2 linked regions of the Corallococcus sp. EGB genome follow. The protein of the gene in region 1 interacts with the protein of each later gene in a pairwise test. Links are inferred from orthologs where the notes say so. Each region holds a gene or a part of one and is shown on either strand. Other genes may lie near its edges.

Region 1 (5,685 bases):
GCGGCCGGGTACACCGCGCGGATGGGCAACCCGCGCAGCTCCGGCTTCGCCTCGGAGTGCTCCGCCAGCGCGAGCACGCGGCCGGTGGAGGGCTCCAGGACCACCGCGGCGCCGTAGGGCACCTGGTAGTTCTCCATGATCTTGGTGAGCGACGCCTGGAGGCCTGGGTCGATGGTGAGCACCTGATCCGGCGCGCTCTTGCCGCCCTTCACCACCAGCTTGTTGCCCTCCAGCTTCGCGCGGGCCACCAGGTCCTGCGCGCGGGGAAGCCCCTGGAGCTTCGAGAACGGCGGCGCCTTCTCACGCGAGGGCACCGGCATCGGAGGCACCATGCCGGGCTCCAGCGCGGACGCATCCTTCGCGGCCAGCGCCTCCGCCAGCGCGCGCGCATCCACCGGGCGCGTGTCCGTGCCCTGCACGGTGGAGGTCGCCGTGGCGGCCTCGGCCTGGGCCTGCGCGACCGCAGCGCCGCTCGTGGACGGAGCCGCGGCCGGGGCTTGCGCCGCGGTCGCACCGTTCGCGGAGGGAGCAGCACCTGGAGCCTGCGAGGCGGCCGCACCGCTCACGGACGGCTCAACGGCCGGCGCCTGCGCGATGCTCGCGGCGGCCCCGGCATCCGACGCGCCCGCCCGAGCACGATGTTCGGCCTCCACCTTCTCCACCAGCGCGCGGGCGCCCACCGGACCCGCGTCCGTTGCCAGCGCGTCCGCCGTCCGCGCGAGCGCCTGGGCATCCGACGGGGCAGCGGGTGACGGCGCGGGATTCGCGTCCGGCCCGGGCGCGGAGGCGCCCAGGAGCAGCGTGAGGGGGAACAGCGGCAGGGCGGCGAGGAGACGGTGCTTCATCATGCTTCAGGGCTCTCCTTGGGGGGCAGGGAGCAGGCCGCTGGATCCTAGTCACTGAGAGCGCGCTGTCCACGGCTTGCCTCCCTGTCTGCCGCCTTCGTCCGCGAGAAACCTGGGAAGGTGCTCGGAGGTCCAGTAGGGTCCTGTGCACCTTGGACGGACTCAAAGAGACATTGGTGATCTGGGAAGCCGAGCTGCGCCGGGCCCTGAAGAGTGGCCGGGCCATCGTGCTGCTCGGGCTCTACAGCATGTTCTCCGCGCTGGTGCTGCTCATCGTGGGCTTCGTTACCCGCGAGCTGCAATCCCAGGTGAACGCGAAGCTCGCCGAATCCGGCGCCGACGCGGAGGTCGCCACGCGCGCCGCGGAGGAGATGCACCGCGGGGTGCTCGGCTTCCTCGCCAGCAACGACCCCGCGATGATGGAGGCCCTGGCGAAGGTGCCCATCGTGGTGCTCGTCGTCTTCAAGATCACCCTCTTCTTCCTGCCCGCCTACATCGCGCTGATGGGCTTCGACCAGGTGAGCGGAGAAGTGGGACCGCGCTCCATGCGCTACCTCACCGTGCGCGCGCGCCGCTCGTCGGTGCTGCTGGGCAAGTTCCTCTCCCAGGCGACCCTGCTGGTGGGGCTGGTGCTGGTCATCGACCTGGCCATCTTCATCTACGCGCGCATCATCAACGCGGACTTCGCCTTCGCGGATCTGGTGCTCAACCTCCTGAAGTTCTGGTGCGCCACCATCGTCTTCTCGCTGGCGTACATCTCGCTCACCACGCTGTGCTCCAGCCTCTTCCGCACCCCCGCGGTGAGCCTCGTCTTCAACTTCAGCCTGCTCTTCGTCTTCTGGCTGATGGACTCCGTGGGACGCGCCGTGAGCGACGAGAGCCCGGTGCGCTTCCTGCGCTACCTGTCCCCGTCGTACTACTCGGTCAACCTGCTGCACCCGAGGCTCGCCGAGTTCGCCATCAGCGGCGCGGCCTACGCCGCCTTCGCGGCCGCCTTCCTCTTCGGCGCCTACGGCGTCCTGCGCACGAGGGACCTGTGAGCGACCTGGCCATCCAGCTGAACAACGTCTCCAAGACCTTCGGCCCCAAGGTCGCCGTCAACGCGGTGAGCTTCCAGGTCCAGAAGGGGGACGTGTTCGGCCTCATCGGCCCCAACGGCGCCGGCAAGACGACCACCTTCTCCATGATGTGCGGCTACCTCTACCCGTCCCAGGGCTCGCTCCAGGTGATGGGCGTGTCGCCCACCACGCCCGGCGCCCTCAAGGGCCGCGTGGGCGCCCTGCCCCAGGACGCGGTGCTGCCCCCGGGCTGGGAGGTGGGCGCGCTGCTCACGTACTGGGCCCGCCTGTCGGACCTCCCCCAGCCGGAGCACGAGGCCCGCGGCGCCCTGGAGAAGGTGGGCCTGATGGAGGCCTGGAAGGTCCAGACACAGGCGCTCAGCCACGGCATGGCCAAGCGCGCCGCCATGGCCCAGGCCCTGATGGGCCGCCCCCCCCTCGTGCTCCTGGATGAGCCCACCGCCGGCCTGGATCCGCGCATCGCCGCGCAGGTGCGCCAGGTCATCAAGGACATGAAGGGCACGCAGACGGTGGTCGTCTCCAGCCACAACCTCCAGGAGCTGGAGGAGCTGTGCGACGCCGCCGCCATCCTCGACAAGGGCTCGCTCGCGCAGGCCGGCACCATGTCCGAGCTCACCGGCCAGGGCGCCGAGTTCCGCGTCCAGATCGCCCGGGGCGACGTCATCATCCCCGAAATCACGTCCCTGCCCGGCGTCACCGACGCGCGCATGGAGGGCACGGACGTGCTGCGCGTGCGCTTCGACGGCCAGGCCCACAAGGCCGAGGAGGTCATCAGCCGCACCGTCGGCCACCTCCTCCAGCACCAGGTGCTCATCCTCGGGGTCAGCCGCGGCCGCCGCCTGGAGGACCGCGTCCTCCAGCTGCTGTAGGCCTGCCCCCCACGGGCGCTCACCCCGCCTTGCGCACCCAGCCCACGTAGTGGGCACCGCGGTGCTCCAGGCGGACGAGCACATTGCCCGTCGCGTCGCACCACGCGGGCAGATCCGCCTCCAGCCCCCGGTCCGTGGAGATGAGCTCCACCAGCGTCCCGGGCTGGAGGCGGCGCATGGCCTTGGCAATCTCCAGGATGGGCACCGGACAGAGGGCCCCGGACGTATCCACGCGCACACCGGCTTCCATGGCCGCGCATCCTCTCACGGTTGGGTCACGGCCCAAGCGCCTCCCCCACGCATTCCAAGAGGGAATTTTGGCGCTCCGAGCGTCGTTGTCCGACCCTTCGAGGCCTCTGGATAACGGGCGGACGCAGGCGGTCATCGCGGCTTGCGTGTCTGGAATTCCCTCTGTTAAGTACCCCGCCCTTTCCCTACCCAGACACCCGCTTGGGGCCCGGAGTCGGACCTATGGCGCAGGAGCATTCCCAACCCATGAAGCCCAATGTCATCGTGGCCCTGCTGGTGGGCCTGGTGCTCGGGTTCGTTGGCGGCCGTGCCGCCACCGGCTCGAAAACCACCCCCGGCAGCACGCCTTCCCTCGCGCAGGCCGCCAACAAGCCCGCCGCGCGCGCCGTGGACCCCACCGTCTTCAAGGTGCCCATCGACGGCGCCCCGACGAAGGGCAGCGCCAACGCGCTCGTCACCCTGGTGGAGTTCTCCGACTACCAGTGCCCGTTCTGCAGCCGCGCGCACAACACCGTCCAGCAGCTGGAGAAGGACTACGGCAGCAAGCTCCGCGTGGTGATGCGCCAGAACCCGCTGTCCTTCCACGCCCAGGCCCGCCCCGCGGCCCTCGCGGCGCTCGCCGCCGGTGAGCAGGGCAAGTACTGGGAGATGCACGACGTCCTCTTCGCCAACCAGAAGAAGCTGGATGCGGAGAGCCTGGAGGGCTACGCCAAGCAGATCGGCCTGGACCTGGCGAAGTGGAAGGCGGACATGGCGGACGCGCGCCTGGGCGCCACCATCGACAAGGAGCAGGCCCTGGCCCAGCAGCTGGGCGCCAGCGGCACGCCGGCCTTCTTCATCAACGGCCGCTTCCTCTCCGGCGCGCAGCCCATCGAGAACTTCAAGGCCCTCATCGACGAGGAGATGGGCAAGGCCGAGGCCCTGGTGAAGAGCGGCGTCGCGCCGTCGCAGGTGTACGCGCGCACCATCGAGAAGGGCCTCGAGCGCGCCCCGTCCCGCCCCCAGCAGCCGGATGCGCCCCCGGCCGCCGCGAAGAAGATCGAGATCCCCTCGGACTCCCCCGTCTTCGGCCCGGCCACCGCGAAGGTGACCATCGTCGAGTGGTCCGACTTCGAGTGCCCGTTCTGCAGCCGCGCGGTGCCGACCCTCACCAAGATCAAGGAGACCTACGGCAAGGACGTGCGCGTGGTGTTCCGCCACCAGCCGCTGCCCATGCACTCGCACGCGAAGCTCGCCGCCCAGGCCTCCATGGCCGCCCACGAGCAGGGCAAGTTCTGGGAGATGCATGACAAGCTCTTCGCCAACCAGCGCGCCCTGGAGCGCGGTGACCTGGAGAAGTACGCCCAGGAGCTGGGCCTGAACATGAGCAAGTTCAAGGCCGACCTGGAGTCCAGCAAGGTGGCCGCGAAGGTGGAGGCGGATGCCTCCGCGGGCATGGCGGTGGGCGCCAACGGCACCCCGGCCTTCTTCATCAACGGCCGCTTCCTCTCCGGCGCGCAGCCCTTCGAGGCCTTCAAGCCCCTCATCGACCAGGAGATCGCCAAGGCCGACAAGGCGCTCGCCGCCGGCACCAAGGCGGAGGACCTCTACGCCAAGCTGAACCAGGACAACGTCAACGCCGCGCCGGCCGCTCCCGCGGAGCCGGCCGAGCCGGCGGTGCAGAAGGTGGAGCTGGGCAACGCCCCGGTGCGCGGTCCGAAGAACGCGCCGGTGACCATCGTCGCCTGGTCTGACTTCGAGTGCCCCTTCTGCGGCCGCGCCGTGCCGACCATCGAGCAGGTGGAGAAGGAGTACAAGGGCAAGGTCAAGTTCGCCTTCAAGCACCAGCCCCTGCCCTTCCACCAGCACGCCAAGCTCGCCGCCCAGGCCTCCATGGCCGCGAACGAGCAGGGCAAGTTCTGGGAGATGCACGACAAGCTCTTCGCCAACCAGCGCTCGCTGGACCGCGAGAGCCTGGAGAAGTACGCCCAGGAGCTGAAGCTGGACATGAACAAGTTCAAGGCGGCCCTGGACTCCGGCAAGTTCGACAAGCAGATCGAGGCGGACATGGCGGATGGTGCCTCCAAGGGCGCCAACGGCACGCCCACCTTCTTCATCAACGGCCGCACGCTGGTGGGCGCGCAGCCCTTCGAGGCCTTCAAGCGCGTCATCGACGAGGAGCTGAAGAAGGCCGGCGTCGCGGTGGCGGCGGAAGCGAAGTAGCCCTCGCCCGTTCCTGAAACACACAAGGCCGCCGGCTCCCACGGGAACCGGCGGCCTTCGTGTTTCCAGCGCGTGCCCGGTGAGACGTCAGGACACGGCGATGGCGTCGATCTCCACCTGGGAGCCGCGCGGCAGCGCGGACACCTGCACGGTGGCGCGGGCCGGCGGCGTGCCCGGGAAGGCGCGCGCGTACACCTCGTTCACCTTGGCGAAGTCACCCAGGTTGGTGAGGAAGATGGTGCAGCGCACGACGTGGCTGAAGTCCAGGCCGCTGGCGGCGAGCACGGCCTTCAGGTTCTTCATCACCTGCTCGGCCTGCGCGACGACGTCCCCGGGGACGAGCTCCATCGTCTTCGGGTCCAGGGGAATCTGGCCGGACAGGAACGTCATCTTCCCGGCGTCCACCTGCACGGCCTGGGAGTAGGGGCCAATCGCCTTGGG
Region 2 (5,001 bases), 540 kb from region 1 along the record:
TCGCGGTCCAGGTCCACGCCATGGAGCTTGAGCAGATAGAAGGCGCGGCGCACCGGGTCCTTCAGCGTCTTGAAGGCCTCGTTGAGGGCGGTGGTGCCCTCCACGGCGGCCAGGCGCGCCTTCGCGTCACCGGGCGCGACGCGGTCCGGGTGCAGTTGGAGCGACAGCTCCCGGTACTGCTTCTCCAGGGCCGGCACGTCCACGGCGTGGGAGCGGGGCAGCCCGAACACGTCGAAGTGGGTCCTCACGATGGGGAGTCCTCGGGGGAATCGAAAGGAAGAAGCGGGGAAACGAAAAAAGGGGCCCGGCACCGGGCCGGACCCCTGCGGCCCGCTCCCTGACCAACGGGGCGGGCGGGAAGGCCTCGTGGGCTTCAGACGGAGAAGCTCTCTCCGCAGCCGCAGGCAGCCTTGACGTTGGGGTTGTTCAGCTTGAAGCCGGACGCCATCAGCGTCTGCTCGAACACCAGCTCCGTGCCGATGAGGTACAGGTAGCTCTTGGGGTCCACGAAGACGCGCACGCCGTCGCGCTCGAACACCTTGTCGCGCTCGCGGGACTTCTCCGCCCACTCCATGGAGTACTGGAGACCGGAGCACCCGCCACCCTTCACGGCGATGCGCAGGCCGGCCTCCGGCGTCTGCCGCTCCTCCAGGAGTTGCTTGAGGCGCGCCACGGCGCTGTCCGCCAGGCCAATGCCCTTGGGGGCCGGCTTGGGGGGCGTCTGAGGGGCCTGGGTCGTCTGGGCCTGCTCGTTCATGGGGTCGTCCTCAATCCTGGAAGTGAAGTGCCGCGAGGGGCCTACGACTGCCGCGCCGCGCGCTTCTTCTTGAAGTCCTCGATGGCCGCCTTGATGGCGTCCTCGGCCAGCACGGAGCAGTGGATCTTCACCGGGGGCAGCGCCAGCTCCCGGGCCACGTCCTTGTTGGAGATGGTCATGGCCTGGTCCACCGTCTTGCCCTTCACCCACTCGGTGACGAGCGAGCTGGACGCGATGGCGGAGCCGCAGCCGAAGGTCTTGAACCGCGCGTCTTCAATCACGCCCGCGTCGCTGATCTTCAGCTGGAGGCGCATCACGTCGCCGCAGGCGGGAGCGCCCACGAGGCCGGTGCCGACGTTCGGGTCGTTCTTGTCGAGCGTCCCCACGTTGCGGGGGTTCTCGTAGTGCTCGATGACCTTCTCGCTGTAAGCCATGCGTCTAACGCTCCTTCATCATCCAACGCTTGAACTGATGCGCCATCCGGGCAACCGATGCGCGGCCGGGCGGGCGGGGGCTTCCGTGCCCGGCGGGAAGTCTTGAGGCGAGGGGAGCGCCTAGTGCGCGGTCCACTCGATGCTCTTGAGGTCGATGCCTTCCTTGGCCATCTCGTACAGGGGGCTCATGTCTCGCAACTTGCGGACTTTGTCCACCACCAGGCGGATGACGAAGTCGACCTCCTCCTCGGTGTTGAAGCGGCCCAGGCCGAAGCGGATGGAGCTGTGCGCCATGTCCTCTTCGACTCCCAGCGCGCGCAGCACGTAGGAGGGCTCCAGCGACGCGGACGTGCACGCGGAGCCGGAGGACACCGCGACGTCCTTGATGGACATCATCAGGGCCTCGCCCTCCACGTAGGCGAACGACAGGTTGAGGCTGCCCGGCATGCGGTGCTCCAGGCTGCCGTTCACCGTCACCATGTCCAGCTGCTCCAGGATGCCCGTGCGCAGCCGCTCGCGCAGGCGGAACAGGCGCGCGGACTCCTCCGGAAGCTCGTTCTTCGCCACCTCCGCCGCCGCGCCGAAGCCGACGATGGACGCCACGTTCAGCGTGCCGCTGCGCATGCCGCGCTCGTGGCCGCCGCCGTCCACCATGGGCGCGATGCGCACGCGCGGCTTGCGGCGCACGTAGAGGGCGCCCACGCCCTTGGGGCCGTACATCTTGTGGCCGCTGATGGAGGCCAGGTCGACGTTCATCTTCTCCACGTCGAAGGGCACCTTGCCCACGCCCTGCACCGCGTCGCAGTGGAAGAGGACGCCCTTCTCCCGGCACAGCTTGCCAATCTCCGCCACCGGCTGGACCACGCCGATCTCGTTGTTGGCGAACATGATGGAGACGAGCACCGTCTTCGGCGTGAGGGCCGCGGCCAGCTTCTCCAGGCTCACGCGGCCGTCGCGCTCCACGTCCAGGTAGGTGACGCGCGCGCCGCCGGTGGGCATCTCCGCCCACTTCTGGAACGTCTCGTCGGCTTCCAGGTGGTGCTTCGCCGCGAGCTCCGGGACTTCTTCCGGCGTCACGTCGCGCCCGGCCAACTGGCCCAGGCGCAGCAGCTTGAGCTCGTCCAGGCGCTCCTGGCGCACGCGCTCCAGGCGCTTGCAGGTGTCCAGGACGGCCTTGTGCTCCGTCTTCAGGGTGATGATGTGGTCGCCCTTGGACTTGTAGAACTCGATGACGCCCTTGATGGCCAGGTTGTCGGATTCGGTGGCGCCGGAGGTGAAGACGATCTCCTTCTCCGACGCGCCAATGAGGTCCGCCACCTGCCGCCGCGCCTTCTCCACCGCGGCCTCGGCCTTCCAGCCGAACGCGTGATTGCGGCTGGCCGCGTTGCCGAAGTCCTCGCGGAGGTAGGGCAACATCGCCTCCAGCACCCGCGGGTCCAGCGGGGTGGTCGCGTGGTTGTCCATGTAGATGGGCAGGTTCAGCATGAAATCCTCAGGAAGAAGTGACGCAGGAGGGTGGAACGTCCCTCCGCTCCCCGGCGACGCGGTGGGTCCGCGCGCAGCGGCAGGGTCTACACGGGCCCACACGAATGTGGACCGGACTGGTCAATTATAAAATCGACCCCCCTCGGGTCAAGGGAACATGGGGCGCAATGCCCCTGTGTCCGACGCGTCGGGTCGAGGAGCGCTCCGGCGGGGTCCAACGCTCCTCCGGAGTGGAGCACTCCGGCTGTGCCGGGTTGGAGCGGGGAGAGCCGAAACGGCGCTTCGCGAGCCCATAAGTGCCCGTTTCGTGGCCCCGCGGGAGATGGCCGGGGGCCTGCACTGGAGCGGTCGCGGAGGGTGCGAACACATGAGCGCCAACGCGAAGTCACAGGCCCGGAGCAACGCCCACGAGACGCAGTCGGAGGGAACGGGGCGGCCGTCGCTGATCCGCCTGGAGGGGGGACTGGAGCGCTCCCGCTACGCGGACGGCTGGCGGGCGGGCAAGCCCGCGGAGGACCCGGAGAAGGTGAAGAAGTGGGGGCTCATCACCGCGCGGCCCAGCGAGTTCCTCATCCACATGCGCCGGGGGCGCGTGCGCGAGGTGAGCGGCCAGGGCGCCAGCTGCTTCAAGCTGCCCGGGGACTCGGTGGCCATCGTGCCCACCAGCATCCAGCGCCTTCAGTTCACCGCGGATCAGGTGACGAACGAGAAGGTGGGCGTAGCGGTGACGGGCCTGGCGGTGTACCGCATCGCGGATCCGCTGGTGGCCTTCCGGATGCTCAACTTCAGCTACCCGGAGCGCGCGCAGGAGAAGCTGGCCGAGCTGCTCGGGGAGATGTTCGTGGGCGCGGCGCGGCGGCTGGTGGCGAACCTCTCCGTGGAGGAGGTCCTCACCCGGCGCAAGGAGGGCATCGCGGCGGAGTTGATGCGCGAGATCGCCCCGGTGCTGTCCGGGAAGGGCCGGATGGAGGACCGCACCGACTCGGGCTGGGGCGTGCTGCTGGACACGATTGAAATCCAGGACGTGCGCGTCCTGTCCTCCGCCGTCTTCGAGCACATGCAGGCGCGCTTCCGCCGCGAACAGGAGCGGCAGGCGCGCGAGGCGGAGCTGGCCAAGGAGCGCTTCGTGCGGCGCGAGGAGACGGAGGCCGAGCGCCTGCTCAACCTCCAGAAGCTCGCCGCGCGAGAGGAGGTCCGCCAGCGCACGCAGGCCTCCGAGGAGCAGGCGCAGATGGAGCAGCTCGCGCAGGAGGCGCGGCTGGCCCAGGCGAAGATGGAGCAGGCGCGCCAGCAGCAGCAGGAGCGCACCGCCGTGGAGCGCGAGGTGGCGCTCGCGAAGCTGAACGCACAGGAGGAGGTCCGCACGCGCACGGAGGCCTTGAAGGAGCAGGCCCGGCTGGAGGCGCTGGCCACGGACGCGCGGCTGGAGGAGGCGCGGCTGACGAGCGAACGGCAGCTCGCGTACAACCGCGCCCAGGGTGAGCTGGAGCAGCTGCGCTGGGAGCAGGAGGCGGAGGCCGCGAAGGCACAGGTGGAGCTGGAGCGGCTGCGCCGCCAGCAGGAGGCGGAGTCCGCGCGCCATGACATCCAGCTGGCCGAGGCCCGGCAGGAGGCCGAGCAGTTGTCCGCCCGGCTCCAGGTGATGCTCGCGAAGCAGGCCATCGCGGAGGCGGAGGCCGGCATCGCGGAGCTGGAGCTGCGGCGCACGCGCGCGCTGCAAGGGCTGGAGATGGAGCGGGCGAAGGCGCTGCGCGACATCGAGAACTCGGTGAGCCCGGAGGTCATCCAGCTGACGCTGGCGCGGCAGCTGCCCCAGGTGGCGGCGGCCTTCCAGCAGAAGATGGGCGAGGTGCACGTGACGGCGGTGGATGGCGCGAATCCCTTTGGCTACATCGCCGCCGCCGTGGAGGGCGTGATGGGGCTGGCGCGCTCCGCCGGACTGAAGGTGCCTGCCTCCCCGGCGCAGCCGCCTGTGGGGTAGCCGCGTCCGCTGCCTCCGCATATAGAAAGGGGCCGCTTCCGGAGCCTGTGCGGTCCGGAGCGCGCGGAGGCGGAAGGCACGCATGGACACGAAGAAGCTGACGCTGGCGGCGGTGGTGGCGGGAGTGGCGGTGGCGGTGGTGCCGTGGCTTTTGCCCTCCGGCCCGAGCACAGGGCTGGACGCGGCCCGGTTCCTGGAGTCCGGCAATCTCGCGTGGGGCGCGCTGGTGGTGTTCGCCGGCGGTCTGCTCACCGCGATGACGCCGTGCGTGTATCCGCTCATCCCCATCACCGTGTCGGTGTTCGGCGCGCGCAAGGCGGAGGCGCGGGGCCGCTCGCTGGCGC

What was found.
Region 2: the proteins of KYK13_RS15300 (region 1) and KYK13_RS13335 interact in binary tests that used the Escherichia coli proteins (3 or more experiments, as listed by UniProt). The link is inferred for Corallococcus sp. EGB from one-to-one orthologs.

Annotation. Positions count from the first base shown.
Region 1 is NZ_CP079946.1:3,649,324-3,655,008, reverse strand. Bases 1,429-4,201 are described here. They hold KYK13_RS15300 (sulfurtransferase TusA family protein), read right to left. Parts: upstream 3,044-4,201; coding sequence 2,813-3,043; downstream 1,429-2,812. Other genes in these bases: KYK13_RS15295 (thioredoxin domain-containing protein), read left to right, coding at 3,289-4,201; KYK13_RS15305 (ABC transporter ATP-binding protein), read left to right, coding at 1,882-2,793; KYK13_RS15310 (ABC transporter permease), read left to right, coding at 1,429-1,885. Also shown: KYK13_RS15315 (penicillin-binding transpeptidase domain-containing protein), read right to left, coding at 1-848; more of KYK13_RS15310, read left to right, coding at 1,019-1,428; more of KYK13_RS15295, read left to right, coding at 4,202-5,244; KYK13_RS15290 (RidA family protein), read right to left, coding at 5,332-5,685. UniProt on the Escherichia coli protein: Sulfur carrier protein involved in sulfur trafficking in the cell. Part of a sulfur-relay system required for 2-thiolation during synthesis of 2-thiouridine of the modified wobble base 5-methylaminomethyl-2-thiouridine (mnm(5)s(2)U) in tRNA.
Region 2 is NZ_CP079946.1:3,112,008-3,117,008, forward strand. The notes cover bases 493-3,446. They hold KYK13_RS13335 (IscS subfamily cysteine desulfurase), read right to left. Parts: upstream 2,674-3,446; coding sequence 1,312-2,673; downstream 493-1,311. Other genes in these bases: KYK13_RS13325 (iron-sulfur cluster assembly accessory protein), read right to left, coding at 493-757; iscU (Fe-S cluster assembly scaffold IscU), read right to left, coding at 799-1,191; KYK13_RS13340 (SPFH domain-containing protein), read left to right, coding at 3,044-3,446. Outside these bases: Fe-S protein assembly co-chaperone HscB, read right to left, coding at 1-248; more of KYK13_RS13325, read right to left, coding at 374-492; more of KYK13_RS13340, read left to right, coding at 3,447-4,657; KYK13_RS13345 (protein-disulfide reductase DsbD), read left to right, coding at 4,740-5,001. UniProt on the Escherichia coli protein: Master enzyme that delivers sulfur to a number of partners involved in Fe-S cluster assembly, tRNA modification or cofactor biosynthesis. Catalyzes the removal of elemental sulfur from cysteine to produce alanine.